DNA from 4 places in the Aliihoeflea sp. PC F10.4 genome. Region 2 is predicted to be linked to each of the others. Evidence: riboswitches for the same ligand, from Rfam matches in the RefSeq annotation. Region 2 holds a riboswitch; each other region holds the start of a gene.
What was found. Region 2 has a riboswitch for cobalamin ahead of ACX82Z_RS17210 (ribonucleoside-diphosphate reductase subunit alpha). Riboswitches for the same ligand answer to the same signal wherever they lie in the genome.

Region 1 (7,488 bases), 1.2 Mb from region 2:
GGTGAAAAGGTTGACCGGATAGCTGTTCGTGTCGGCTATTCTTATAAGCTCAGTAGGCTTCCTGCCGGACATAGAGGCCGGGATAGACGCCAGCGTCGACATGTAAGCGGTTGTTCCGTTGCGAAACCAGTAACTTGTGTCCGCAAGCCTTTTGAAATTTGGAAAGAGCGCGCCATCGATCTGCAGGTCCTCGGTCAAAATGGCCGTAAGCGGAAACTCATCGAAGGTGAGCCAGATCACAGGGGTGTCCGGGGCAATGGGTTGTGCGGCATCCACCGGCATTTGATCATCTGCCACATTTGTAGCGGGCAAATAGATTTGGCGAATGTTGGAATCCAGGAGAAACTGGACGGGCAGGACGACTATGCCGATCGAAGCGAAGCCAACCACCGAACCGACAGCAGGGTATCGAATATAGGCAGCAACGAAGATGACTGCCGACACCAATGCGATAGCCCATATCCATGCAGGGTCGACACTCAGAGCGCTTTTCCAGACAACGAGCGCCAACACCGAAGCCGCGATAAACAGCGCTACATCCAATATGACACTACCAAGGCGAGCGGAAATGCGTCCTGCGATCCAGCATATGGCAGCTACAAGAAGCGTAAGCGCCAACGGGCCGATTATCGACACGGCGACGATCATAAGAAAAACGTCTACCGGCTGCGTCTGGTGAGCGACAAAAAACGTCGGGTTGTCGGCCAGAGAAGAGTAGATCAGCCCAATGGAAATGCTGAGAATTGCAAATAAATGAAATAGACGGGTTCGCGTCATTTTCCGACCCCTTTTTTTATCTGCTGGTTCGAGCGGCAAACCGCATAAGCAATGAAGACAAGAGCGAAATGAAATTGCTTGAGGCCCAATAGAGGCACACCGCGGAAGGCGCCCAATAAATAAGCCCCAACAAAACAATAGCGACTATGAGAAACCGCCTGCGTGTAGATGCTGTCGCTAAAGGATTTACATAAGAGTCCACTATCCCCAATAGCGTCAATCCGATCGGCAAGAGATTGATGGAAATTCCTGCAATTTGAACGAGTTGATCCGGCTCCAAAAGATTGTCGACAACCAGAAACGGAACGCCTTGCAGAGCGGGATAGCTGCTGAGAAGAATAAAGGCACTTAGTAGAAACGGAATTTGGAGCGCCAGTGGGGCCAGGCCGGAGAGCGACTGTATCGGGTGATAACCGTGTCTGGTATATATAGCCTCGATAGCTTCAAATCGCGCTCGGCCGGACAAGCTCGATTTGGCGTCCGCCAAATCGACAGCCATTTCGTCCTGTTTTTGTTTTTCTCTGGCTTGAGCTTTCCTTGCGGCACGAGCGATCGGCCACGTGATCAAACGTGCCGCAACGCTCAGGCTTATAATGGCGAGGCCGAAGCTACCAGTTGCTTGATGAACAGCATCCAAGATAATTTGCATGCCATAGATGATAGGCTGCGAAATAAAAGCTAGTATTTCCATTCGCCCCCGCTACCCTCTCCGCGAACGCAAATTTCACTGCGGGGTCAAATGATACAGCTTGCGATGACTTCCCTTTAGAGATTGGGACGATTCAATCGTGAAAATCGATGAAGCAATCGTTTCGAATTCTGCTTCCGTCATTTCCCCGTACTGATTGACGCGCCCTCTCAAAAGCATCTTCGACATGGCGTCCTCGACGCTGACAAATTCGATCACGATCTCGCTATTGAAGCTTCTCAGCCATTGAAGAAACTCCGCCAGCGGAATGTTCGCCGAGATGACGATGTGATGAATGAGCGCAAGACAGAGTATCAGGTCCGGCTTTCCGCGATTTACAAATGCCTTTCTTTCACCGCTCAGCCACCCCTGTCCTGGTGACGGGTTCGCCAAGTTGAGCGTCAGCGGGAGTATGTTTCCGGCGGCCGCGCTTTTAAGACCATAGTACAGGTGGTCTATCGCCTTTACGTCGCCGTCCACCGCAACGACATAGTCTGCATTGTCGGAGCAAATTCTCGAAAAAGTGCCAGTATTGCATCCCAGATCCCACACCAGTTGGCGGTGTTTTTTTGCCGACACCCGACTTACGAAATCCCGCTTCACGTCGAAGGATGAGTCGCTATAGCTATGGGTGGTGTCGTAAGCACTCCAGGTGGTCGGCTCTTCCCCCGATGAAAGAGCGTTTATCGTCCGACGCAGACCCTGAAGCGTACCAACCACCATCGCCTTCGAATGGTGGAGCTTCTTATGTTCTGTCGGGACCTGATTGGCATCTTCGGTCAGGCGCTGCGCTTCGGAAAGTTGCGCCCGAAAAGACCGTTCCTGCATGCTCGCATGTAGCTTTACGTGCGAAAGAACGCCTTTCTTGAATATCGCCAGATTGCCGATAACCTTGTTGGCGACAAGCGGGTCGATGCCTTCGATATTACCCCTTAGGAAGGGCTGGAAATCGATGCCCTTGTAAGCTTGAAACATCAACGGATAAAGAAACTGCATGCAGAACTGGCGGTATCCGACCCACGGGTCGCCTTCAGCATGAGGAACGAACGACGGAATATCGATGAAGACCGGTTTCGCGGCGATAAACTGAATGTTGTAGGCGGTTGCGTCCTTGAGCGTCCATCCGCTTTCGTGCGCGCTCTCAAGAATGTCGAGCGTAAGGAGTGCAGCATCTTTCAGCATTCCGAACGACCATTCATACGGATATGAGATGAATGGAATACGTGCGTGCTTGAGATGCCTTGGCCATTGGCCCGGACGCACCAGCGCGGACTCGGCATGCTCCGTTTGTATGATTTTTCCGGCGTCGACGAGAGCCTGATAAAACGGCTCTTGACACAGCAACTCCCAATTCGCGGCGGCGTCCTCGCTTATTCCGCGGACGATTGCCGTTCCATTATCGTAGACGCGGTTATTACGGTCTCGGAAAGACCCGGAATCTGCAACAAAATCGGTTTCTAGCGGGGGACGTGCCTTTGCGACGCTCCCCATCATTATCTCGACCCTGAGGATTTTTCAGCGCTTTTCGCCTTTTCCTTGTCCGCATTTTTCCCGGAGAAGAAATCCGTGATCCGATAATAATATCTGCGCAGCGTATAGGCCGCGGCCGCAAAGAATCCTATGATCGCAGTCGTGACGACACTGCCCGTTCCGGGATCGATATAGGCGAAAGAATCCCGAGTCGTTAACATGAACGCAAAGAGCGCGTAGATAGGCAGGCGTGCTTTCATCATTTCAAGTATCCAGACGTTCTTTAGGGCGTCATAAAATTTGCCAACATATATTTAGCCGGATGTTAATGGCATTTGGATTGCCGGCTGGCAAGTCATGGTGGGCATGGTCCACAAATGACAGATGCGAAGCGCTCGCCGCTGCCGGTCAAATATTGGCAATCGGGACGGCATTGGGCCGTATTGCTTCTGTCCCCGCTCTCGGTCTTTACGTAAGCCACCGCCATCCCAAATCGCCCGGAGAGACATTTTGATATGAACTGCGTCGCCGGACGCTTATCCGATGTCGCAATCATGCGACTGGAATCACGCGCCGGATGATTAAGTCGTGCCATTCAGGTGCCGCGTCCGATCACTTCGGGCGAGGAGAATTGGGAAGCCGGTCGGATGCCGGCGCTGCCCCCGCAACGGTGGTGGAGATGAAGTCGCAGCGGGAGCCACTGGGCGAACAGCCCGGGAAGGTGTTGCGGCGGGCCTTGCAGAAGGGTCGCTCCAGAGTCCGGAAACCAGCCTGAAGAGGTTTGAAACCGACTGATCGCGGTGGGCGATCGAGAGGCGAATGCATGTGGGCAGCGAAACGCCCACGCGTTCTCCTTTGCCATCTCCACCAGTTCAGTCTTCGCATTGAAGGCAGGACAGGACATGGATACGCGCAAGGAAATGCTCGAAAGACTAAAGGCAAGGCAGCCGGGCTATAGCCTCGACCGCGCCTTCTATACGGACCCCGATTTCTTCAAGCTCGACATGGAGCTGATCTGGTATCGGGACTGGCTGTTCATCGGCCATGATTGCGAACTGCCCAAGCCAGGCAGCTACATGACGGTTCAGGTCGGTGAATATCCGGTCGTCGTCGTGCGTGACGCAAAAGGTTCGATCCGCGCGTTCCACAACACGTGCCGCCATCGCGGCTCGCGCGTGTGCACTGCTGCCAAGGGAACGGCCGCAAAGCTTGTCTGCCCCTACCATCAGTGGACGTACGACCTTGACGGCCGTCTCGTATTCGCGCGGCAGATGGGGGCGGAATTCGACGCTTCGCAATTCGGCCTGAAGCCGATCGCCTGCGAGGGCGTCGCCGGCTACCTCTTCATCTGCCTTGCCGACGAACCGGCGGACTTCGCGCCGGTTCGGGCAAAGCTCGAGCCCTATCTCGCCCCGCATCGTCTGACCGAAACGAAGGTCGCGTTCGAATCGACCATCATCGAGAAGGGCAACTGGAAGCTCGTCTGGGAAAACAATCGCGAGTGCTATCACTGCGCGGGCAACCATCCCGAGCTATGCAAGACCTTTCCCGAAGCGCCGACCGCTGTTGGCGTTCAAGGGTCGAAAAGCGACCCTGAGATCGTTGAACACTGGGACCGGTGCGAGGCGGCCGGATTGCCGAGCACGTTCGAGATTTCAGAAGACGGACAATATCGCGTCACGCGCGTACCGCTCGTACGAGACGCGGTCAGCTATACGATGAGCGGCAAGCGCGCGGTGAAGAAGAACCTGTCCGATTCCGTTTCGACGGACCGCATCGGCGCGCTTCTTCTCTATCACTACCCGACGACCTGGAACCATGTTCTCGGTGACCATGCAGTCACCTTCCGCGTCTTGCCCATCAGCGCCACGGAAACGGCGGTGACGACCAAATGGCTCGTTCACAAGGATGCCGTCGAGGGCGTGGATTACGACCTTGCCGAACTCACCCATGTGTGGACGGAGACGAACGACCAGGATCGGCGGATCGTCGAGGAAAACGCGTTCGGCATCACCTCGCCCGCATATCGACCCGGCCCCTATTCCGAGGAACACGAGGGCGGCGTCATGCAGTTCGTCGAATGGTACAGCAATTTCGCCGAAGACCGCCTGACGGGTGACGCCAAGCCGGCGCTGCGCTCGGTGGCCTGAGGAGAACGAAATGAACGCGACGTCCCTTTACAAATATCTGGACGAGATGGCGCCGTGGGACGACCGCCTTCAGGTGCTCGAATGCCTGCGCGTCGTGGACGAAGCGCCGGACGTGAAGAGCTTCGCATTCCGTTCGGATAGCCAGACATGGTTCCGCTACCAGCCCGGCCAGTTCATCACGCTGGAACTGCCGGCGGAGCCGGAACCACTGATGCGCACCTATACGCTCTCGTCGAGCCCGTCGCGCCCATTCTCCATCGCCGTGACGGTAAAGGCGCAGGCCGATTCGATCGGCACGCGCTGGATGTTCGACAATCTGAAGCCCGGCGACCATGTAAGGGCCTTCGGGCCGTCGGGCGATTTTTCGCTGCATAACCATCCTGCCGCCAAATATCTTTTCCTGTCGGCCGGTTCCGGCATCACGCCGATGATGTCGATGCTTTTGTGGCTCAACGATTTCGCGCCGCAAACGGATGTCGCCTTTATTAACTGCTCGCGTCGCTACGAAGATTTGATCTTCCGCCGCGAACTGGAACTCGTCGGCAACTACATGCACGGCCTGTCGCTCGACTTTCTTCTGGAAGAACGCGCGCGGCGCGAGGGCGGCTTCGGCCATGTCGGGCGCATCGACGGCACGCGGCTGAAACTCCTTGCGCCGGACTTCGCCGAGCGGGAGATATTCTGTTGCGGGCCGGACCCATTCATGCGCGCAGTGCGCCAGATCCTTGAAGCCGAAGGCTTCGACATGGCGCATTATCATCAGGAAAGCTTCGGCGCGCCGACGATCGAGCGCGTTCAGGCGCCGTTCGAGGAAATCGTCAACGCCGAACCGCCGGCCGACGCACAGCCGGTGCGTTTTGCCTCGTCCGACGTCGAGGCGATGTGCCTGCCCGACCAGACCATCCTGCAAACCGCGCGCGCGGCGGGTGTGCGTATTCCGGCCGCTTGCGAGTTCGGTCTTTGCGGAACATGCAAGACGATGAAGCTTTCGGGCGAAGTCGAGATGAGCCACAATGGCGGCATCCTCGATCACGAGATCGAGGAAGGCTATATCCTCGCATGCTGCTCGCGCCCGCTCGGGCCGGTGACGGTCGAAGCCTAACCGCGCGCGGCGGCAAGCGCTTTCGGAAGCTCGGCCTCGAACAGATCGATCTCGGCGGCCGGGCCGACCGAAACGCGGATGCAGCGGTCGAGAACCGGAGCCATCGGCTTGCGCACGAACACGTCGCGAGCGATCAGTTCCTGCATGACTTTCAGTGCGAAGGCACCATCTTCACCACAATCGATCGCGACAAAATTGGTGGCCGAGGGGATCGCGGCCAGGCCGTTCGTCGCCGCTATGTCGTAAAGCCGGTCGCGGCAGGCGGCGACATCGCTTATCACCTTTCGCAACCAGGCTTCGTCGTCGAGGGCGGCGAGCGCGGCAGCCTGCGCCATGCGCGTCATGCCGAAATGATTGCGCACTTTCTCGAACGCATTGATCGTTGCCGCTTCGCCGATCGCATAGCCGCAACGCAAGCCCGCCAGCCCATAGGCTTTGGAAAAGGTGCGCATGCGCAGCACATTCGCACGCTCGATATCTATCGGCGGCAAAGTGCCGTCCGGCGCGGTCTCGCCATAGGCCTCGTCGAGGATGAGCATGGTCGTTTCGGGAAGCGCTTCGATGAAACGTTCGATCTTTTCGGCAGACCACCATGTGCCCATCGGATTGTCGGGATTGGCGAGATAGACGACCGGTGCGTTCTCGCGTTTGACGGCATCGAGGAGTGCGAAAAGGCTTTCGCGATCGTCCTCATAAGGAACGGTCACGAGCCGCGCGCCGAACCCGGCGACATGGTAATTGAAGGTCGGATAAGCGCCCAGCGAGGTGACGACCGCAGCGCCGCGATCCGCCCACAGGCGCACGACGAGGCCCAAAAGCGCGTCGATCCCCTCCCCGATCACGATATTCGTCGCCGACACCCCGTGCTTTGCGGCCAGCTTGGCGCGCAATTCAGCGCTTTCGGGATCGCCATACATCCACACGTCCCCAGACGCGGCTGCAATCGCAGCCTTTACCGACGGCGACGGCCCGAACCCGCTTTCATTTGCGCCAAGGCGCGCGCGAAACGGGCGGCCGCGCTGGCGCTCCTGCGCCTCGGGGCCGACGAAGGGCACGGTGGCGGGAAGGCTTTCGGCAAGCGCCGTGAGGTGTGGTCGGTTCATTGAAGGCGTCTCTGTTGGCTGCCGAGCCACTAGCGGTCAACCGGCGAAACATCAAGACGACGCCAGCTCCCCGCAAAGCAAAAGGCCCGACAAGATCGCCGGGCCTTAGTGTGTCTTCCGGCGGGACTCTACTGGCGCGCCAGATCCTCGCCGCGGCAGATCAGGCCGCCCATGACGCAGCCGCTCATTTTCATCGTG
Region 2 (7,488 bases):
GCGGCGTCCGCACGACCCATCTTCCACGAAATCCTGATCGGCATTTTTGTCACGGTGACGACGCCCGTCACGCTTATGATGCTCGGCCGCGCCACGCTTTACCGCGACCGCATGCAACGCAGCCCGGAACTGCCCAAGGAAGCGCGCCACGCGCCGGAGCCGGAAACCCCGGAAACAGAAGAGACCGCCCAATGAAGTTTACCGATTTCATCTCCGCCGCGCGCGTCGAAACGAAGGCGTCGTATGATGGCAAGCGCAGCGTCGTAAAGGCGCTGGCGCGCCTGATCGCGGGCGACACGTCGATCGAACCCGACACCGTTTCGGACGCGCTCGGTGCGCGCGAGAAGCTCGGTTCGACAGCGATCGGCAAGGGCGTCGCGATCCCTCACGCCAAGCTGGCCGAACTCGACCGGCCGGTCATCGCGATCATCCTTTTGCGCGATGAACTCGATTTCGAGGCGCCGGACGACGAGCCGGTCGACATCGTCTTCGGCATCGTCACGCCGCCGGAGGCGACGGACGTGCAGATGATCGCGCAGTTCGCGAAATATCTGCGCGACCCGAAATTCCTGAACGGGTTGCGCACCGCCGCCACGCCGCAGGACGTGATCGACTTCCTTCAGGTCAAGTGCGTGCTACCGCCCGAATAAAAGATGCCGGGCATGCCGGCATCACTCTGGAGCCGTTCAGTCCCAGCTTAGCGCGCCGCCGCTTTGATATTCGATGACGCGCGTTTCGAAGAAGTTCTTTTCCTTCTTCAGATCCATCGCTTCCGACATCCACGGGAACGGATTTTCGACCTCGGCGAAGACCGGTGACAGACCGAGTTGCGCGCAGCGGCGATTGGCGATGAAGTGCATATACTGTTCGCACAGCGCCGCATTCAGCCCAAGGAAGCCGCGCGGCATCGTATCACGGCCGTAGGAGGCCTCGAGTTCAGCGGCATCCGCAATCATGCCGCGCACCTCGTCCTGGAACGCCTTCGTCCACAGATGCGGGTTCTCGATCTTGATCTGGTTGATGACGTCGATGCCGAAGTTCAAGTGGATCGATTCATCGCGCAGAATGTATTGATACTGCTCGGCGATACCGACCATCTTGTTGCGCCGGCCAAGCGACAGGATCTGCGCGAAGCCGGTATAGAACCACATGCCCTCGAAGATGACGTAGAAAGCGACCAGATCGCGCAGGAATGATTGGTCGGCGTCCGGCGTTCCCGTCTGGAAATCCGGATTGTCGAGGTTTTGCGTGTGCCTGAGCGCCCATGCCGCCTTGTCGGTGATCGACGGCACTTCGCGATACATGTTGAAGAGTTCCCCCTCGTCCAGAGCGAGGCTTTCGACGATGTACTGGAACGTGTGCGTGTGGATCGCCTCCTCGAACGCCTGACGCAGAAGATACTGCCGGCATTCCGGGTTGGTCAGGTGCCGGTAGATGGCGAGGACGATGTTGTTCGCGACGAGCGATTCAGACGCGGCGAAGAAGCCGAGATTGCGCTTGATCATACGCCGCTCGTCTTCCGTCAGACCGTCCTTCGACTTCCACAGCGCGATGTCGGCCTGCATGGAAACCTCGGTCGGCATCCAGTGATTGTTGCAGCCGGAGAGATACTTTTCCCACGCCCAGCGATATTTGAGCGGCAGAAGCTGGTTCACGTCGGCGCGGGCGTTGATCATGCGCTTGTCGTCCACGGAGACGCGCGCGCCGCCGCGTTCGATCTCGCCAAGGCCGGTAGCGTCTGCGAGTGGAGCACCTTCACCGGACGGCGTGGCGGCGGGTGTGGCTTTGGGTTCTGACCAGTCGAGCATTTTGTGTTCCTTCATATGTTTTACGACCCCTCATCCGACCTCACTCCGCTCGGCCACCTTCTCCCACAAGGGGAGAAGGAAGAGCACCCTACCTTCTCCCCTTGTGGGAGAAGGTGGATCGGCGCAACGCGCCGAGACGGAAGAGGGGTAAATTCGAGCCTTACTGGCACGCCTCACATTCGGGATCATCGATCGCGCAGGCTTTGCCCCACGCGGCATTCGGATCGACCTCGATCGGCGCAGCGGCAACGCTGGCCGACACTGCGTTGAGCTTGCCGTCCGTGCCCTTCAAGGTGGATTTCTCCACGTGGGTCGCCGAACGCGAACGCAGATAATAGGTCGTCTTCAGCCCCTTCTTCCACGCGAAGCGATAAAGCTCGTCGAGCTTCTTGCCTGATGGATTGGCGATATAGAGGTTGAGCGACTGCGCCTGGTCGATCCATTTTTGCCGGCGCGATGCCGCCTCGATCAGCCAGGCCGAATCGATCTCGAACGCGGTCGCGTAGATCGCCTTCAGATCGTCAGGGATTCGGTCGATCTGGCCGATGGACCCGTCGAAATATTTCAGGTCCGACACCATGACCTCGTCCCAAAGGCCACGTTCCTTCAGATCATGGACGAGTTGTGCGTTCACGACGGTGAAATCACCCGACATGTTCGATTTGACGAAAAGGTTCTGGTAGCCCGGCTCGATCGATTGCGAGACGCCGCAAATGTTGGAAATCGTCGCGGTTGGCGCGATCGCCATCGTGTTGGAATTGCGCATGCCGGTGGTCGTCACGCGCTGGCGCAAAGCGGCCCAGTCGAGGGTCGCTTCTCCATCCATATCCACGCCGGGGCGCGCGTCCTCGAGCAGCTTGATCGAGTCGATCGGCAGGATGCCCTGCGACCACAGCGAACCGTTGAAGCTTGGATAGCGGCCACGCTCGGCGGCAAGATCGACCGAAGCGGAGATGGCGTGATAGCTGATCGCTTCCATCGAACGGTCGGCGAACTCGACGGCGTCTTTCGACGCATAGGCAATCTTCAGCTTCTGCAACGCGTCCTGAAAACCCATCAGGCCAAGCCCCACCGGACGATGCTTCAAGTTCGAGTTGCGCGCCTCTGGGATGGTGTAGAAATTGATGTCGACAACATTGTCCAGCATGCGCATCGCCGTGCCGACAGTCTTTGCCAACCGGTCGAGGTCGAGACCTTTTGTCGTGACGTGGTTCAAGAGATTGATCGAGCCGAGATTGCACACGGCCACTTCGTCCTTCGACGTATTCAGCGTGATCTCGGTGCAAAGGTTCGACGAGTGCACGACGCCGATATGCCCCTGCGGCGAGCGGATGTTGCACGGGTCCTTGAACGTCACCCACGGATGCCCGGTCTCGAAAACCATGGTCAGCATGCGCCGCCACAGATCGAGCGCACGCACCTTGCGATGAACGCGCAATTCGCCCGCCGCGGCCTTGGCCTCATAAGCCTCATAGGCGGCCTTGAACGGCTTGCCGTAAAGGTCATGCAGGTCCGGCGTCTCATCCGGTGAAAACAGCGTCCATTCGCCGTTCGCCTCGACACGCTCCATGAACAGGTCCGGCACCCAGTTCGCCGTGTTCATGTCATGCGTGCGGCGGCGGTCGTCGCCCGTGTTCTTGCGAAGGTCGAGGAATTCCTCGATGTCGACGTGCCACGTCTCCAGATAGGCGCAGACCGCACCCTTGCGCTTGCCGCCCTGATTGACCGCAATGGCCGTGTCGTTGGCGACTTTAAGGAACGGCACCACGCCCTGGCTTTCGCCATTGGTGCCCTTGATATGCGCACCGAGGCCGCGAACGGGCGTCCAGTCGTTTCCAAGCCCGCCGGAATATTTAGCCAGCAAGGCGTTGTCCTTCACGCCCTTGAAGATGGCGTCGAGGTCGTCGCCGATGGTGGTCAGGAAGCAAGAGGAAAGCTGCGGCCGCGTCGTGCCGGAATTGAACAGCGTCGGCGTCGAAGCCATGAAATCGAAGGACGACAGAAGATCGTAGAACTCGATGGCCCGCGCCTCGCGGTCGATTTCGCGGATCGCGAGCCCCATCGCAACGCGCATGAAGAACGCCTGTGGCAGTTCGAAACGCTTGCCCTTTGTGTGCAGGAAATAACGGTCGTAGAGCGTCTGAAGTCCGAGATACTGGAAGTTCTGGTCGCGCTCCGGCTTCAGTGCAGCACCCAGTCGGGCGAGATCGAACCGGCCAAGTTCCGGGTCGATCAGGTCGGCCTTGATGCCGGTACTGATGAAGTCAGGGAAATAGGAAGCGTAGCGCGCACCCATGTCGGCCTGTGTCGCCTGTTCGCTTCGGCCCGACACGAAGGTCAGCGCTTCGCGGCGCAGCTTGTCCATGAGAAGGCGCGCCGAGACGAACGCGTAGTTCGGCTCCTGCTCGACCAGTGTGCGCGCGGCAAGGATCGGGGCGAGCGACAATTCGTCGAGGGTGATGCCGTCATAAAGATTGCGCTTCGTCTCGGCGAGGATCGGCACGGACGACACCGCATCAAGCCCGTCACATGCCTCTTCCACGATGCGGGCAAGGCGCGCCTCGTCGAGCGGCAGCAGCGCGCCGTCCTCTCCCTTCACGTTCAGCGAGGATGCCGCCGACTGCACGGCGGCAGGTGCTTCGGCTTCGCGTTCGCGTGCACGCTCGGCGCGGTAGAGCACATAGGCGCGAGCGACCTTGTGATGTCCCTCGCGCATCAGGGCGAGTTCGACCTGGTCCTGCACATCTTCGATATGGAAGGTGCGCCCCTCCCCGACACGCCGCGTCAGCGCGGAAACGACTCCGTCCGTCAGTTCCTCGACGATGTCGTGGACGCGGCGCGAGCCTGCTGCCGTCGAGCCCTCGACAGCGAGAAACGCCTTGGTCAAAGCGATTGTGATCTTGGACGCATCGAACGGCGTGACGCCGCCATTGCGTCGGATCAGGCGATAGCCGGGCTCGGCCGGCGCCTTCGTGGCCGCTTCGACCGGAAGTTCGATCGGATGGTTTCCGTTTGATTGAAGTGCACTGGTCGCCGGCATCTTGTCCCCGTGGCGCTGTGGACGGGGATGAAGAAGCAACGCGCAAATTCACTGGCCGAATGACGACCATGAGCCATGCGCACCGCCGGAGCACCCCGCCCGGGTTCGTTCACATCGTCAAGGCAGGTCTCCTGGCTCGCAGGTCGCGGCTTTTCGTCGGCCTTCCCGGTAAACACCAGTGGCATACTCGACGAAACGCTCTCTGCTTACAGTTGCGGGGGCAGCGCCGGCATTTCACCGACTTCCCTCTTAGCCTCCATCACCGAATCGACTTTGGAAGACCCTGACAACTGCATATTGCGTAGCGACCCCCACACTCGTCAATATCTAGTTTGGATATTCACATCGCAATGATGACGAGTGCATCGGCGTGGTGGGACACACGCTGCGGCCTCGCCAAGATCGATGAGCTGGAAGCATGGAGTATGAATGTCCGAAGGAGCGATTCCCGGTCAGTATTGACAGCGACATTCTCAAGCTTAACACTTGATCATTATTTTTATGCCAAAATGCAAAATGGGGATTTCAGCGAATGTTGCTGCAATTCGCTGACAGCCAAAGTTGCGTTCGTCCGCTAAGTTTCTGTTAAGCGTAATTGATTTTGACGACATGCGCTTGGCGCGTTCGATTGTAAAGTAACGCGCCGGAGCAAGGGCGAGGGAAATGGGCAAGGGCCTGATCGAGATAGTCAGGGCGAGAATGGCGTCGCATCCGGGCGGGTTTTCCCGTACCGGCATATCCGTCATGGGCCTTCGCGTCGGCGCTGCTGCCCTTGCTTTCGTCGCCCAGATCGCCGCCGCGCGGCTCGTCGGAGCCGAAGCGTTCGGGTCCTATGCTTTGGTTCTGGTCTGGCTTTTTCTTCTCGGGCATGGCGCGACGGTCGGCACCAACCAGCTCGTCTGTCGGTTCGTTTCCGAATACCGGGCAAAGGGCGACGCCGGCGCGGCGCTTGGCCTTCTCCATTTCGCTCTCGCGCTGGCGCTCGGCGTTTCGCTGATTGTGACGCTCGTTGCGCTGGCAATCATCCATTTCGGCCCGACTGGGCTTTCGCCGCAAATGGTCACGCTGGCGACGCTCGCCTTTCTCGTTATCCCGCTTCTGGTGCTTCAGGAGTTTCTCGAGGCGATCGCGCGCGGACTCGACAAGCCGCTTCTGGGCATCGGGCCTGCGATGCTCCTGCGGCATCTGGCCATTCTGGCAGGCGTCGGTTTCGTTTTCGCCACGGGCGGTTCGGCCGACGCGGTCACCATCATGAGCTTCACCGTCGGCGGGCTGGCGGCCTCGGTCGCCGTGCAATATCTGCTCCTGCGCGGCGAACTGAAGAAGTTGCTCGCCGGTGCGAGGGCGACCTACAGGATCGGCTGCTGGTTCAAGGTGGCGATGCCGGTGGCCTTGCTGGAAGCCAGCGAAATTCTGTTCCACAATGCCGACATTCTGATCCTCGGCCTGTTCATGCCGCCCGAGATCGTCGCCTTCTATTTCGCCGCGACGCGACTGGCGCAGATACTTTCCTACGTTCCCTATGGGATATCGGCGGCGACCGCGCAGAAATACGCGGCTCTTGCGGCGCAAGGGGAGCGTCACGAGCTCCAGCGTCTAGTCGGGGCCGCTACCACGCTCTCGACCACGCTCGCCATTGCCGGCGCGCTGTTCCTGTGGGTCTTCGCCGGCCCGCTGCTCGCTCTTTTCGGTGACGGATACGACGCGGCCACGTCCGTCGTTCCCGTCCTGTGCCTCGGGATCGTGATGGCCTGTGCGCTTGGCCCCGGCGAGGACATTCTCACCATGACGGGCGGCGAGCGCCTGTGCGCGCTCGGATTCTTCATCGCGCTTTTTGCCAATCTGGCACTCAACTTCACCTTGATCCCGATAATGGGAATGACGGGTGCAGCGATCGCTACCGCCACCGCGCTTGCCCTGCGCGGCATCATTCTCGCCATCTTCGCGCACCGGCAACTGGGCATCGTCCTGCCGGCAGGTTTCAGCAGCATCGCCGCCACGGCCCATCAGGAGGTTCGAACATGAGCGACACGATATATCAATCGTCCTCCTACGCGCGCCGGATCGCTGGCGCCCGGGCCTTGCATACGACGAAAATGCCTTGCCGGGCCGAGGTGATAGACGCCGCAGCGCTGGCTGCGCTGCCGGCCGAGCACTGGAACGCGCTGTCGGCCGATGCGCTGGAGGACAATCCCTTCTTCGCCCGTTCGATGGTCACGTCCGCCATCGAGGCGATGGGTGACGGAAGGGGCATGAAAGCGCTGGTCCTGCGCCCGCGAAACGGGGGCGGGCTGGCGGGCCTTTTGCCGTTCCGTGTCAGAGGTGCCGGGCCTTTGGCCTTCGGCCAGCCGGCAAACAATCTCTACCAGATAGGCGGCACGCCGCTGATCGCACGCGAGCATGCGGAAAGCGCGGTCGCAACGCTCACCCGCCTGATGTCGGAAGGTAAAAAGCTGCCGCGGCATTGGTTGTTTGCGCATATGGCGCTCGATGGACCGTTCATGCAGATGTTCGCCCGGAATGCGAATGGCTTCGGCTTCACGGCGCAGGCTGCAACCAGTTATCGGCGAGCGGTGCTGACAAGGTCGGCTGGAAATTTCAGGACGCATGCCGAAACGGTCATTGGCAAGAAGCGCTGCA
Region 3 (7,488 bases), 2.8 Mb from region 2:
TCGGCGATGCCGATGAACGAATTCATGATACCCCAGACCGTGCCGAACAGGCCGACGAACGGTGCGACGGAACCGACGGATGCGAGGATGCCGGTGCCTTTCGACAGGTTGCGTCCGGCATTGGCCTCGATGCGGCCAAGACGCGACGACACGCGCTCCTTCAGGCCTTCGCCGCCCGCGCTTGAAATCGCGGGGCTGGATTGACGTGCCTCATCGACCGCCGCCTTGACCATGGCGGCACCGGCACCGGCGCGGCTTCCCAGTGCCTTTTCGGCTTCGCCGAGCGTCGGTGCCTTGGAAACGATGCGCAGCGCACCGGCGACCTGGCGCTTGGCGCGTCCGATTTCCAGCGTCTTCATCAGGAAGACGGCCCAGGTGACGACGGAGGCCAGGGCCAGACCGATCATGACGCCCTTGACCACCCAATCGGCGGCCATGAACATACCCACCGCTGACAGATCATGCGCCATCGGCGCGAGCGTGCCTTCCAGCCCCGGCTCCTGGGCAAGCGCAGGCAGCGCGGCACCGAAAAGCGCCACAGCGGTGAGGGCCGCACGCGAAATTCCAAGTCTCAGTGTCATGTCAATCCGTTTCCGTCCGTTCGCCAAGGGAGGAAAGACCGGTCGGGGCAAGCACCATTCCGCAGCTATCGGCGGAAATCATGGCTTCGATCCCGAACACATCCGCAAGGGTGATTGCCGTCAAAGTATCTGTCGGCCGACCAGCGGCGTAAATCCTTCCTGAATTAGTCAGGATTACCCTATCACACCAGCGCGCGGCCAAGGTCAAGTCGTGAAGCGATACGAAAATCGATTTGCCGCGTGCCGCATGCGCGCGCAGAGCGGCCATCATCGTCATCTGATGGGCCGGATCGAGGCCCGCGACCGGCTCGTCGGCGATGAGAAGCGGCGTTTCCTGCGCAAGCGCGCGGGCTGCCAGAACGCGGGCCTGCTCGCCGCCGGAGAGCTCCGTCACGGGGCGCTTTGCCAGATCGGCGACGTCCATCGCCTCCATAGCATCGGCGATCGCGGCTTCGTCGTGTGCTGAAAAGCCGCCCATTCCGCGCCATGGAGAACGCGCCAGCTTGACGACGTTTTCCACCGATAGCGGCCAGGCGATCGTTCGGGCCTGCGGCAGAAAAGCGACGAGCCTCGCGCGCTCGCGTTCACTGATCCCGCCAAGCGCGCGGCCATCTATCTCGACCGAGCCGGCAAAGGGCAAAAGACCGCAAAGCGCGCGCATGAGCGTCGATTTTCCCGCACCGTTCGGCCCGAGAAGTCCGACGACTTCGCCGCGCTGAAGGTCGAGGTCGATGCCGTTCAGGATCGGTCGATCCGAAAGGCTGACGGACAGGTTTCGCGCTAACAGCATCAGAACAACTCCCGCCTGCTGCGCACCACCAGCCACAGGAAAAACGGCGCGCCGATGAGTGCGGTCAGGACGCCGACATTCAATTCGCGCGTCGGCACCACGACCCGCGCGGCGATATCGGCAGCCAGCAAAAGCGCGCCGCCGCCGAGTGCACTCGGCAAAAGAAGGCTCGACGGCAGGCGATCGGTGAAGGGGCGCACAAGATGCGGAACGACGAGACCGACGAAGCCGATCGCGCCCGCGACGGCCGTTCCCGCGCCGACACAAAGCGCCGTGCCGCCGACGACCAGCGTGCGAACCACGGATAGGCGCACGCCAAGGCTTGCTGCCGCTTCCTCGCCAAGCGACAGCGCGTCGAGCGCCCGCGCCGTCATTGCCAGCATGATCCAGCCCGCCGCCATCAAAGGCAGGGCAAGCCAGACATGGCTCATCGAACGGTCGCGAAGCGAGCCGAGCAGCCAGAAGATGATCTCGTAGCTGGCGAAGGGGTTCGGCGACAGGTTGAGGACAAGGGAGGTCAGCGCCCCGGCAAGGCTGGTCAGCGCAACGCCCGCGAGGATCAGCGTCAGGGTTGCGCCGGCGCGTGCTGCGATGCCGAGCAGAAGCACGACGGAAAGCGCCGCACCGGCAAGCGCGCCTGCGGGCAGTGCATAAAGCGATGCGCCGGCAAGGCCGGTGTAGAAGATCGCGACCGCGCCGAACGAGGCCGACGCCGTGATGCCTATGATGCCGGGTTCGGCGAGCGGATTGCGCAGGAGCCCTTGCAGCACGGCACCTGACAGGCCGAGACCGATCCCGACCGTCAGCGCCAGAAGCGCGCGCGGCAGCCGGATATCCTGCATAATGATCATGGCTGCCTCGTCGCCGCCCGCAAACAGGCCCGTCACGCTCGATGCAAGATCGAGATCGGCCGGTCCGATCAGCAGGGAGGCGACCGTGAGGATGACGCAGGCAAGGGCGAGGATGGCGTTCAGCATGGCGCTCTTTACTGCGTTTCGTCGCAGGGCGCGATCTCCTCGCGCAACTCGGTCAAGGCGCGAACGGCCTCGATGACGAAGGGTGCGCCACAGGCCCAGGCGCCTTGCGGCACGAATGCGCCGACCCTTGCGCCATCCAGCGCCTTCAAGGCCGGATGGCTGACGAACTGGTCGGCGAGCGCGGGCGCTCCCTCGACGGGTTCAGACAGGATGACGATGTCGGGCCGGTGCGAGACGAGTTGTTCGAGGGGCAGGGGCGTCATGGCCGAATAGCCGAGCTCGGCGGCAAGGTTCGTCAGGCCAGCGGCTTCCATAGCGCTGTCGGCAAGCGTGCCCGCGCCCAGCACTACGCCGTTTTGCTCATAGGCGATGGCGGTGGGGCGGGTAGGGCACTGGCGCGCGCGCAGAGTTTCAAGTTCGCGCTCGTAGTCGCGGGCGATCGTTTCGGCGCGTTCGCTCTGTCCGACGATCGCGCCCATGCGCCGGAGTTCAGCGGGAACTGTGTCGACCGTGTTGTCGTAGGCGAATTCCTCGACATGGAAATCGAGGCGCTGAAGCAGGCTCGTCGTGTTGTGAAGGCTGAACGTGCCGGTGACGACGATGTCTGGCTTCGACAGGAACACCTCTTCGGCCCGTCCGCCATTCTTGGGGTAGTTCGCTGCCTCTTCATCGAGAAAGGAAAGCGTCGGGTCCGTCGAAAGATCGGACAAAGAGACGATCTGACCGGGATCGGCCAGAAGCAGCACGAGCTGGTCCGTGCACACATTCATCGACATGACGCGCGGCGGGTCGGCGGCGAATGCAGGCGCAGTCAACGCGAGGGTAAAGGCGGCGGCGCGCAGAATGAATTGTCCGCGCGCCGCCCTTTTCATCAGAAGGTCGACCGGAAGCCGGCGAAGACGCCGATGCCGGGCGTATTGAAGCCACGCACCGTCTGGTAGTCCTGATCGAGCAGGTTTTCGCCGCGCACGTAAAGCTCCGTGGATTCGGTCGCCTGGTAAGAGACCTTGGCGTTTAGGAGGACGTAGTCGTCGAGTTTGACGCGGCCGTTGACTCCAGAAAAGCCAAATGGTCCGGCGACGCTGCTCACGATGATTTCGTCTTCACTGTCAACGGCAATTTTGGCTGTGCCGGAAATAGCCCATTTCTCGGCGGGCTTGTATGTCGTCGTGAGCGCAATTTCGTGGCGTGGAACGCGCAAGTTGCGGTTGCCGTTGGCGTCCTGCGTATGTGTGTAGGTGTATGCTGCGCCTAGCGAGAGCCAATCATTGGCTTCATAGACTAGCGACGCTTCCACGCCTCGCTGACGCGAAGTGCCGGGAACCTGTGCATAGCTGCCACCAGCAAACTGAATCAAGTTGTCAATGTCGAGCATGAAATAGGTCAAGTCGGCAGCAAGGCTATTATTGAACCGATACTCCAAGCCAACGTCGAATGAGACGCTTTCTTCCGGCTCCAGATCGGTGTTGCCAACGAAGGGACCGAATAATTCGTATAGGCTCGGTGCGCGAAAGCCGGTGCCGAACGAACTATGAAGGCGATATCCGCTTTCGCCAAAGCGATAAGATCCTGTCGCCCGATATGTGAGATTATCACCAAATTCGGAGTGATCATCATATCGCACACCGCCTGATAGGTTCAATAATTCAGTTGGCTCCAGAACCGCTTGTGTCCAAACGCCAGCGAGAGAAAATGAATCGTCTGTATCGGAGCCGTAGCTATCGACCGTTTGCGCTCTTTGCCGCTCGTAATCGGCGCCATATTGAAGCAGCAGCCACTCATTAACGTCGAGTGAGCCTTGATAATCTATCTTCCGGCGCTCGCCGACATAATCAGCATCGAACGGGCCGAATGCAGGGTGATTCGAGTCAATTGTGCGATCGACCTCAAAGTGCTGGACCGAAAGCGTATTCTTCAAGCGGCCATCGAGGAAATTGGCATTGAAGCCGACGCGCATTCCGATCTGCTCGTTATCGTTAACATTTACGTCGGTATCCTGTGGCTCAATAATCTCCCCGGTGACGCTATCTACATAGCGGTCTACATCGTAGTCAGCGTCGGCGTCGATGTAGAGCAGGGAACCGAACACCGATACGACCTCGTTCAGGCGATATTCGCCCGTCGCGTCGAACGTCACATTCTCATAGCCGTCCCGCTCGCTGCCGCCCGCTGCTGCAGAAATGCCGTCGGTGCGGAAGCCGGTGATGTTGATTGCGGCACGTCCGGCATCGTTGGCTGCACGCAGGCCGTAGCCCCCACGAACGGTTCCGCGCGAGCCGGCTTCGCCATGGAGGATGTGCGAGATGCCGGGCTCGATATCGCCGAGGGTCGAAAACGAGATCACGCCCGCGATTGCATCCGAACCATAAAGCGTCGACTGGGAGCCTTTCAGCACCTCGATGGACTCGAGGCCACCAGAGAGGAGATACTGATAGGAGGTCTGAACCTGCGTGCTCGTTGGATCGCCGATATCGATACCGTTATAGAGCGTCTTGACGTAGCGGCGCGGCGCGCCGCGCACGGACAGCGATCCCTCCGCGCCCGGGCCGCCGGGTGATGATACGGAGATGCCTGGCAGGCGCTCCAGATAGTCGACGGCGAGCGGCAGGTCCTGCTCTTCCATCTCCATACGCGTGACCGTCTCGACCCGCGAGCCGGAGCGTTCGGCCTCTGTCGGCGCGCGGTTCGGCGTAATGACGATCTGCGGCAGTTCGGTGAACTGCGCATGCGCGGGCAGGCTTGCCAATATGGCGATTGCAGATGCAGCGCAGGCCGCGCCCAGTTTGAAAGCGTACATTCGGTCCCCCGATATCCGGCCTGCGGCCGGAACCCATCTTTTCAAAGATGCTGGAGAAACCTGCGGACCGCCCCGATCCGGCTTCGCCAGCGATGACATATGTCACCACTGCGAAACCACAGCCCCGGACGCTCCCCGCATCCGGCAAAGGTGACGCTCAAGGCAGGTTTCCTGGCTCGCGCTTCAGCGGATCATTCACCTTCCCGGGCACCGCCCAGTGGTTTTCGAATGTCCTCTGCGCTTACAGTTGCGGGGGCAGCCGCGGCTCGGACAAATCGTCCTTCCGCATTCCCTCTTAGCCGGCGTTGCTCGCACCGGCACCTCAAGCTGAAAATTACGTAGCAAGCACTGGGAGTGACGGTCAATCACGTCATTGGCGGGGCCGACCGGACGTCACGCGATGTTGCCTGGCAGCAACGGCCGTTCGGGATTACACTGCGTCATATTTGGTCGCAAAAGATGCCAAAACGGGGTGTTCGATGTCGCTTTTACGCCAACGGAACGGCCGGCCTGGTATCAAATTATAGTCGAACATCCTGATCTGGCGGGGTTTTTGACATTCGCCCACCGATACGGGATGGTAGGGAACATCAGGAACAAACGGGAGATCGGTGGCATGAGTTTCTTCAGAAGTAGCGGGAACCGCGTTCCCGAACACGTCGAGAAGATGGCAGAGGATGTGAAGGCCGGACGCGTCGACCGACGCGAATTCCTCGCCATCGCGTCCGTCTTCGGGGCCTCGACCGCGCTTGCCTATTCGATGATCGGCCTCGCCGCACCTTCGAAGGCGCTGGCGCAGGATGAAGCGCTTGGCGAGCCGGTGACAGGCGGCGTCCTGCGCGTGGCCATGTTCGTCAAGGCAAACAAGGACCCGCGCACGGCCGACTGGTCCGAAATCTCCAACGGCATGCGCCAGTCGCTCGAGCCGCTCGTCAAGTACACGCGCGAGTTCACCTTCGAAGGCAAGCTTCTCGAAAGCTGGGAAGCCAACGACGACGCCACCGAGTACGTTCTCAACGTGCGGCAGGGCGTGACGTGGACAAACGGCGATGAATTCAACGCAGACGACGTCATCTACAATCTGACGCGCTGGGCCGACGGCACTGCTGAAGGCAACTCGATGGCGACCCGCGTCGCCTCGATGATCGACCCCGACACCAACAAGCTGCGCGAAGGCGCGATCGAACGCGTCGACGATTACACGGTCAAGCTGATCCTGTCGGAGCCGGACGTTTCGATCATTCCGGGCTTCTCGGATTATCCTGCGCTGGTCGTTCACCCCACCTTCGACGAGACGGGCGCGGACTGGGTCGCCAATCCGATCGGCACCGGTCCGTTCGAACTCGTTTCCTATTCGGTCGGTGATCGTATCGAGTTCAAGCGGCGCGAAAACGGCGCGTGGTGGGATGGCGAAGCCTATCTCGACGGCGTCGAATTCATCGATTACGGCACCGATCCGTCGGCGATGGTCAACGCGTTCGAAGCGCTCGAAATCCATACGAACTACGAGACGACCGCCGACTATCTCGACATCATGGACAGCCTCGGTCTCGTGCGTTCGGAGGTTTTGACCTCGACCACGCTGACCATTCGCATGAACGTCGACAACGCACCTTACGACGACCAGAACGTGCGCAAGGCCGTTCAGCTCGGCGTCGACAACAACGCTATCCTGGCGCTTGGCATCGACGGTGCGGGCGAAAAGGCCGACAACTACCATGTCGCGCCGATCCAGCCCGACCACGTCCAGATCGCCACGCATGAGCGCGACGTCGACCGTGCCAAGCAGTTGATGGAAGAAGCCGGCCAGATGGATTTCGAGCACGAGATCATCTCGGTCGACGAGACCTGGCACCGCAACTCGTGCGACGCGGTGGCCGCACAGCTTCGCGAGGCCGGGTTCCGCGTCAAGCGGACCGTGCTTCCCGGTTCGACCTTCTGGAACGACTGGACCAAGTATCCTTTCTCGGCGACCAACTGGAACATGCGCCCGCTCGGCATCCAGGTCATCGCGCTCGGTTACCGCACCGGCGGCAGTTGGAACGAGACTGCGTTCTCCAATGAGGAACTCGACGGCCTGATCGCCGAAGCCCTTTCGATCGCCGATTCGGAAGAGCGTCAGTCGGTCATGGAGCGGATCGAGACGATCATCCAGGATTCGGGCATCATCATCCAGCCCTACTGGCGCACGCTCTACAACCACTCCGTAGAGGCGGTGAAGAACCACGGCATGCACCCGACCTTCGAGATCGATCTCGGCAAGGTCTGGCTTGACGAAAGCGCCTGACGCGCCATCTCGTCACAGCGCGGATACGCGACATGAAGGCGAGGGGCGGCAACGGC
Region 4 (7,488 bases), 930 kb from region 2:
CCTCGTTCCGCAGACGAAGTTCGACGAGCCCGGCACTGTCAGGCTGACGTCCGGCGGCGCGTTTCATATCCCGAATGACAAGGCGCGGGACGTCATCGGCTGGCACCCGCAAGTCCAGATGAAGCAAGGAATTGAGCGCCTTCTTGCCTGGCGAGAGGCGAACGCCGCAGCCAACGAAAGATAATTCGCGACTGAACTCCACCGATTTACATCAATGAGCCAGGGAGGAACAAATGGTTCGACTAAGCAGATTGGTAATCGCAGCGACGGCGGGTATTTTCGCATTTTCTGGACCGGCGGCCGCGTCCGAGTTGGATTATCCGGAGCAGACGGTTTCGATCGTGGTGCCTTATGCGGCCGGTGGGGCGACCGACGTGATCGCGCGCATCATAGCCGAGGGGCTCAGCGGCTGGCCCCATCCGGTCGTCGTGGAAAACCGGCCCGGTGCGGCTACCACCGTCGGTGCGCGTTACGTTGCCAGCTCGGAAGCTGATGGACACACGTTGCTGATGACGACTGCGGCGCATACGATCAGCAGCAGTGTCTATCCCAATTTGGCTTACGATCCGCTGGAAGATTTTCAGGCGATCACGCTGACATCGACGATACCACTCGTTCTCATGGTCGCACCGCAGGTCGAGGTAACTGACCTTGAGGGCTTCAAGGAACTGGCCGCTGCTCAGGCCGAGGGTCTGATCTTCGCCTCGCCGGGCATCGGCGGTCCGCAGCATCTGACCGGCGAACTGTTTCAGGCGCTGACCGACACGACGTTTCTGCATGTGCCATATAATGGCGATGCGCAGATGATCCCCGCTCTTCTCGGCGGCGAAGCCGATACGGCATTCGTGACACTGTCTGCCGCTCTTCCCTACATCAAGTCGGGCCAGTTGCAGGCTATCGCGGTAGCGCATTCCGATCGCATCGATGCGATACCGAACGTTCCGACCTTCGCCGAAGCCGGCATGCCCGATTTCGAAGCTGCGACCTGGTTCGGATTGCTGGCTCCCGCTGGCGTTCCGCAGGAGGTGATACAGAAGATCGTCACCAACGTGAATGCCGTGATCGCCGATCCGGGGCGGACGCAGACGCTTCTGGACATGGGCGGCATCGTCGACAACACGTCTCCCGAAGTGTTCTCCGAATTCATGGTCAATGAGAGCGCGCGGTGGGCCGAAGCGGTGGAGTTCTCCGGAACGACGCTCGAATAGATTCCGGCTCTCATAGTGGAAAAGCCGGCCGGCCTTTTATTCGGGGCCGGCCGGCTCGACGCAACACCCATATGATCTAGGCATGTTATAATGAATCTCACTGATGTGCAGTTCCTCGCCGATTGCGAAAAGATTGCGACCAGCACCTGGTCCGACGCACTTGATGGACTCGACATCGATGGCGTCGTCGAAGGAATCGTGAAGCGGGGTGGGACCGGGCGCTTTGCAGCGTTTGCCGTCACGGCCCGCCACATAGTCGGTCGGAAGGACGATTTCGCATCTGCGGATTTCACGGTTGGCAGGCTTGTCGATGCGACGGGGCCGGGGAGGGTGCTCGTGGTTGATGCAGGGGGCGCGGACATCTCGACCTTCGGCGGCATTGCATCCGGTGCAGCCGCAGCGCGCGGTGCAACTGCGGTTCTCATTGATGGTGCCTGCCGCGACCTGGACGAGATCGAGGAAACAAGCCTTTGGCTTGCCAGCCGACATGTCACGCCCCGAACCGGAAAGCGCAGGCTGAAGCTTGCGGCTATGGGGCAACCGGTCACGCTTGGCGGCATTTCCGTCCGAGAAGGCGATCTCGTCGTGGGCGATGAAACCGGCATCGTCGTCGTACCGCGCGCGCGTATGGAAGAGGTTTTGGCTGCCGCTCGTGCGGCACTGGAGACTGATCGTCAGGTCGAGAAGGGAATTGCAGACGGGTTGTCATTTGCCGACGCGGCAGCTGCTGCCGGCTACATCCCTCGATGAAGGGTTCCAGTCGAGGTGGGATCGTTCAGCTGGCGTCAATCTCGCCGGAATTCGATGCGCAGCTCGCGCGCGAGTTTCCGGTCGTCCAATTGTTCACTGAAGCGAAGCGGGACCACTGCGAAATGTGGCACCTTCGTGAGTCACGGCTGGCAGTGACAACGGTGCGCCGCGGTCTGAGCGCATCAGACCTGTCTGCATTGCCAGGTTTGCAGGCAGTCTGCAGCTGGGGTGTCGGCTACGATACGCTCGATATTGCAGCTGCCCGGGCGGCGGGCGTGCGAATTTCCAATACGCCGGATGTTCTCGATGAGTGCGTTGGAGACCTAGCTTGGGCATTGATGCTGGCAACGGCCCGCCGAGTCGCGATGGCTGACAAATACGTCAAGGATGGACGGTGGAAGCAACTGGGCGAGTTCCCTTTGGCTATACGCGTCTCCGGCAAGCGGCTTGGAATTTTGGGTCTCGGGCGGATCGGCAAGGCAATAGCCAAGCGCGGCAGCGGGTTTTCCATGGATATCCGTTACCACAGCCGACGCGCGCTGCCGGATGTCGGCTATGCGCTCGAGAGCGATCTTGTAGCCCTTGCGCGTTGGGCCGATTTCCTTGTGATTGCCGTCCCCGCCAACGCACAGACGCGCAACCTCGTTGACCGCGAAGTCATCGATGCACTTGGACCATCCGGCATACTCGTAAATATCGCGCGCGGAAGCGTCGTCGATCAGGCCGCACTTGAACACGCGCTCGTTCATGGAAAGCTTGCGGGGGCAGGGCTTGATGTTCTGGACAGAGAACCGTTCCCGCACCATCCATTTCCCACTGTAACAGATCGCGTTGTGCTGACGCCGCACATTGGCAGTGCGACAATCGATACCCGTTTGGCAATGGAACAACTTGTTCTAGACAACGCTCGAGACTTTTTTGAGTTCGGGAGGCTTCGAACTGAAGTGTAACAAGGCTTCAGCGTTCGTAAAAACGTTGAAGCGCTTTTGGCCGGCGGACAACTGAATAGCGCTATTTTGGCCGGATGCATTTTTTAACCTCGTCCGTCGCGGACATGCTTGGCATTGGCGCGCACATGTCCCCGCTCTCTTTCGCAAATGCTCAGGCGGAAAGTTCCTTTCGGACGATCTCAGCGCCTGCGCCCAACGCCTTCAGCTTACCGGTCGCCACCTGACGAGACAGCGGGGCCATACCGCAATTCGTGCAGGGATAGAGCTTGTCGGCATCTACGAACTTTAGTGCTTTTCGCAGGGTTTCGGCGACCTCCTCCGGCGTCTCGACGGTATTCGATGCGACATCGATGGCACCCACCATTACTTTCTTTCCCCGGATGAGCTCGATCAGATCGATCGGAACATGTGAATTGTGACATTCCAGCGAGATCAGGTCGATGTTGGATTTCTGCAGTTTCGGGAACGATTCCTCGTACTGCCTCCACTCCGATCCCAGCGTGTTTTTCCAATCCGTATTGGCCTTGATGCCGTAGCCATAGCAAATGTGGACGGCGGTTTCGCATTCCAGTCCCTCGATTGCCCTTTCCAGAGTGGCAATCCCCCAATTGTTCACCTCGTCGAAGAAGACGTTGAATGCCGGTTCGTCGAACTGGATGATGTCGACGCCTGCGGTTTCCAATTCCTTGGCTTCCTCATTGAGGATTTTGGCGAACTCCCAGGCCAGTTTCTCGCGGCTCTTATAGTGGGCGTCATAGAGCGTATCGATCATGGTCATCGGACCCGGCAGGGCCCATTTGATCGGCTGCGTGGTCTGCTGACGTAAGAACCTTGCGTCGTCGACGAAGACCGGCTTGGGGCGGGAAACAGCGCTGACGACCGTCGGCACGCTCGCATCGTAGCGGTCACGAATTCTGACCGTCTCGCGTTTCTCGAAGTCGACGCCGCTGAGCTGCTCGATAAACGTTGTGACGAAATGCTGGCGCGTCTGCTCGCCGTCGCTGACGATATCGATGCCCGCCTGTCGCTGATCGTCGAGGGAAAGGCGCAGGGCATCCTGCTTGCCTGCGATCAATTCCTCATCCTGCAGTTTCCAGGGCGACCAAAGTTTCTCAGGCTCCGCAAGCCAGGAGGGCTTCGGCAAGCTGCCGGCGGTTGACGTGGGCAAAAGTGTTTTCAAGACGAATGACCTTGTGTTTCGATTGATCAAAGGGCGTAGTTCGCGGACCACTGCTCGAGAATGGCCTTGTATGGTTTGATGAAGCGCTCCTCGGTGAACTTACCCTGCTCGACAGCCAGCCGGCCGCGTTCTTCGCGGTCATAGACAATCCGGGTCAGCGAATAATCCTGATGCTTCAGGCTGGGCCGATAGTGAGCGCCTGCGACGGAGTTGGCGTTGTAGATCTCAGGCCGGTAAATCTTCTGGAACGTCTCCATCGTGCTGATCGTGCCGATCAGTTCCAGATTGGTGTAGTCGCCAGGCAGATCGCCAAGATGATAAAACGCAAAAGGTGCAGCGCTGTCCGGCGGCATGAAATAGCGAATCTGCAATCCCATTTTCTGGAAATACAGATCGGTCGAGGATGACGCATCCTGCAGGTATTCGACGCCCAATACAGGATGGCTGTTGTTCGTCCGGCAATATGTCTTGCTGCTTGAAGCGCTCAGGCAAATGACAGGCGGCTTTTTGAAATTTTCTTTGTAGGCGGCGGAATTGACGAAGCACTTGAACAATTTGCCATGCAGGTCGCCGAAATTGTCCGGCGCGCTGAATTCAGGTCGGTTCCTGTTGTGCTCGGGCAGCAACACGCTGAAATCGTAATCCCGCACATAAGAGGAAAAATTATTGCCGACGATGCCGTCTATGCGCCGGCCGGTCTTCCGGTCGACTATCGTCGTCTTCAACATTTCAATTACTGGAAAGGCATCGTCGGTGCCGCCCGGGTCGACGTTCACTTCTACGGATATGATATCGAGTTCGACCGTATAGCGACCGCCCTCCGGGTTATCCCAATGCGCCAGCGCGTTGCATCGATTGTCGATCATCCGCAAGGCATTGCGCAAATTCTCCTGCCGGTTCTTCCCTCTGGCCAGATTTGCAAAATTGGTTGTAGCGCGGGTATTGTCCGAGGGACGGTAATCCTCATCGAAGCGAATGCTCTTCAGGCGAAACGTAAAGTCGTTGCTCATCGCGGACGGATAGCGATCGACAGGCTGCACGGCCAGCGTGGCGATACGAGCTGCGGTTTCAGACATGGCTTACCCCAATGAGTTGGGGGCATGGGTCAGCGGACACATAGCAAGACGAGCCGCCATGCGGCCTCCGCTACGGCACACCGGGCACCCCGCCCGTGGACGTTACTTTGCCAAGGCAGGTTTCCTGGCTCGCGGGTCGTCGCCTCTGCCCGTCTTCCCAGGGTTTACCCCAGTGACATTTTGGACATCAGCTCGCCGCTTACAGTTGCGGGGGCAGCGCCGGTCTTACACCGACTTCCCTCTTAGCCCCGGACATCGCGAGAGACGCGCGGGGAACCATGACGATCACACTTTCGGGCGGATTTGCTTGAATGTCAATATCGCATAAAGAAATGTTTATATGTTAACATCGTTAAGAGATATCACGCCGTTGAATAGGGCGCGAACGAACTCGTGCGGTCGTCGATGACGATCGTTTTCGTCAAAGGTGGAAACGCCCGTTGCGTGCATCCGACACGTTCGCAAACCTTGCAACCGGCACCGATCAACGTGCGGATCGAGGGATCGGCCAACGCAATGCCTTTTGAATACACCAGCCTATCGGCATGGACGATGTCGCAGCCGAGTCCGATGGCGAATGTCTTTCGGGGCGCGCCGTGTCCGCCGCGGGAGCTTTCGACCATGCGGGCAAGCCACAGATAGGCGCGGCCGTCCGGCATCTCGGCAACCTGCGTCAAGAGTCTCCCGGGATTCGAGAAGGCATCGTAGACGTTCCACAGCGGGCACGTGCCGCCGATACGAGAAAAATGGAAGTCGGTTGCAGACTGCCGCTTCGACATGTTTCCGGCGCGGTCCACCCGCACGAAGAAGAACGGGACGCCTCGTGCTTCAGGTCGCTGGAGCGTACTCAGTCTGTGGCAGACCGTCTCGAAGCCGACGCCGAACTCCTGCGACAGGAGTTCGATATCATAGCGCAGTTGTTCCGCCATCCGCAGGAATGGCACATAGGGCAATATGAGCGCTCCGGCGAAATAGTTGGCCAGACCGATCCTGCCAAGCGAGCGGGCTTCGTCATTCGAGAAGCCGGCTTTCGCAACGATGCTGCCGATGACGTCCATCTGCTCGAGAAACGCAAGTTGCGTCGCCATTTGAAAGGCCTGCTGTCCCGATGTGAGCCTTTTTGAAAGACGCAGCGCGCGCATCTCCTTGTCGAATTTGCGCTGGGCCGAACTGCTTTCTTCGAGATCGACAATGAGAACGCCGTGACGCTCTCGCAGGCGCTCGGCGATGGCACCGGCCATATCGCCTACCGGCATTCCCATTTCCCCCGCCGCCGTTTCAGCCGCCCTGTCGAGTTCATCGATGTGATTGTGTCGGGCGTAGAAGAAATCGCGAACTTCCTCGAACGGCATTGACGGCAGAGGCATTGCGCGGTCGTGCCCATCCCCGCCGAGCCGCGCCGAATAGGCCAGCACCTGTTCGTTCGACTGCTTGAGACGGCGGCCCTGATTGATGAAGGCACGCGCCAGCGCAGGCATACTGGTCGCCAGTTCCCGTATCTCCGCCACGGAGACCGCCTCGCCGAACGCCGGGTCCGAAAGAACGTCCCGCAATTCCCCGACGATGCGCACTTCGTCGCTGTCGGAGAACAACTGAACGTCGGTGCCGAAGGACGCATTGAGCTTCAGGAGGACCGGCACGGTGAGCGGACGCTGGTTGTTTTCGATCTGGTTCAGGTAGCTCAGCGAGATACCCAAGGTGTCGGCGAGCGACTGCTGTGTCATCCGCTTTTCTTCGCGCAGCCTTTTCAGGCGTACACCCATGAACGCCTTCTTCATCGCGCCCTCCGTTCTTCGCAAACTTTGCAAATTCACAAGACAAATTCGCAAAGCTACGCATTTTCAGTAGTTTATCGATTTCACCATATGTGGACAATGCGGATTTGAAAAGCCAACCGGACACAGCATTTGGACGCGCAACCGATTACGAGCAGGCAGGGAAAGGCCAACTTTCTGGAGGTGGTGCTTCCCGAACAGGCGAACCATTACGGCACCCTTTATGGAGCGAACGCTCTCCATTTGATGGGAAAGGCCGCCTATGTCTGTGCCACCCGTCATGCCCATTGCGCGGTGGTGATGGCCAAGGCGGACAACATCGATTTCATCCGTCCTATTGCCGTCGGATCCATAATCGAGATGCGCGCGAGGGTCGTCTTTCAGGGGCGCTCTTCGATGACGGTCGACGTCGACATCGTGCCCGAGCAGCACGACGCTGCGACGGCAGGCCCGGCCGTCTCCGGCCGGTTCATGATGGTCGCCGTCGATGGCGACGGCATCCCGATACCCATTCCCGCCCCAGAGTCTGATCAAGCAGAGGAAAGCCAT

Region 1: linked by a shared signal. The riboswitch ahead of ACX82Z_RS11535 (aromatic ring-hydroxylating oxygenase subunit alpha) and the one ahead of ACX82Z_RS17210 (ribonucleoside-diphosphate reductase subunit alpha) in region 2 are both predicted to bind cobalamin.
Region 3: linked by a shared signal. The riboswitch ahead of ACX82Z_RS03210 (TonB-dependent receptor plug domain-containing protein) and the one ahead of ACX82Z_RS17210 (ribonucleoside-diphosphate reductase subunit alpha) in region 2 are both predicted to bind cobalamin.
Region 4: linked by a shared signal. The riboswitch ahead of ACX82Z_RS12620 (DUF1852 domain-containing protein) and the one ahead of ACX82Z_RS17210 (ribonucleoside-diphosphate reductase subunit alpha) in region 2 are both predicted to bind cobalamin.

What each region holds. Positions count from the first base shown of each region.
Region 1 is NZ_JBTSWH010000001.1:2,247,503-2,254,990, forward strand. It holds gene ACX82Z_RS11515 (sulfatase-like hydrolase/transferase) at 1-777, opposite strand, end outside; gene ACX82Z_RS11520 (YidC/Oxa1 family membrane protein insertase) at 794-1,468, opposite strand; gene ACX82Z_RS11525 (methyltransferase domain-containing protein) at 1,502-2,959, opposite strand; gene ACX82Z_RS11530 (hypothetical protein) at 2,959-3,198, opposite strand; cobalamin riboswitch at 3,516-3,724, shown strand; gene ACX82Z_RS11535 (aromatic ring-hydroxylating oxygenase subunit alpha) at 3,838-5,085, shown strand; gene ACX82Z_RS11540 (FAD-binding oxidoreductase) at 5,096-6,187, shown strand; gene ACX82Z_RS11545 (pyridoxal phosphate-dependent aminotransferase) at 6,184-7,290, opposite strand; gene ACX82Z_RS11550 (DUF2147 domain-containing protein) at 7,419-7,488, opposite strand, start outside.
Region 2 is NZ_JBTSWH010000001.1:3,415,172-3,422,659, forward strand. It holds gene mnhG (monovalent cation/H(+) antiporter subunit G) at 1-195, shown strand, start outside; gene ACX82Z_RS17200 (PTS sugar transporter subunit IIA) at 192-650, shown strand; gene ACX82Z_RS17205 (ribonucleotide-diphosphate reductase subunit beta) at 687-1,808, opposite strand; gene ACX82Z_RS17210 (ribonucleoside-diphosphate reductase subunit alpha) at 1,969-4,848, opposite strand; cobalamin riboswitch at 4,953-5,149, opposite strand; gene ACX82Z_RS17215 (lipopolysaccharide biosynthesis protein) at 5,512-6,873, shown strand; gene ACX82Z_RS17220 (GNAT family N-acetyltransferase) at 6,870-7,488, shown strand, end outside.
Region 3 is NZ_JBTSWH010000001.1:653,588-661,075, forward strand. It holds gene exbB (tonB-system energizer ExbB) at 1-581, opposite strand, end outside; gene ACX82Z_RS03195 (ABC transporter ATP-binding protein) at 583-1,371, opposite strand; gene ACX82Z_RS03200 (FecCD family ABC transporter permease) at 1,371-2,348, opposite strand; gene ACX82Z_RS03205 (ABC transporter substrate-binding protein) at 2,357-3,220, opposite strand; gene ACX82Z_RS03210 (TonB-dependent receptor plug domain-containing protein) at 3,220-5,145, opposite strand; cobalamin riboswitch at 5,290-5,485, opposite strand; gene ACX82Z_RS03215 (ABC transporter substrate-binding protein) at 5,762-7,432, shown strand.
Region 4 is NZ_JBTSWH010000001.1:2,489,182-2,496,669, reverse strand. It holds gene ACX82Z_RS12645 (NAD-dependent epimerase/dehydratase family protein) at 1-184, shown strand, start outside; gene ACX82Z_RS12640 (Bug family tripartite tricarboxylate transporter substrate binding protein) at 234-1,208, shown strand; gene ACX82Z_RS12635 (RraA family protein) at 1,299-1,958, shown strand; gene ACX82Z_RS12630 (2-hydroxyacid dehydrogenase) at 1,955-2,908, shown strand; gene ACX82Z_RS12625 (methionine synthase) at 3,060-4,088, opposite strand; gene ACX82Z_RS12620 (DUF1852 domain-containing protein) at 4,115-5,098, opposite strand; cobalamin riboswitch at 5,262-5,460, opposite strand; gene ACX82Z_RS12615 (short-chain fatty acyl-CoA regulator family protein) at 5,527-6,942, opposite strand; gene ACX82Z_RS12610 (acyl-CoA thioesterase) at 7,072-7,488, shown strand, end outside.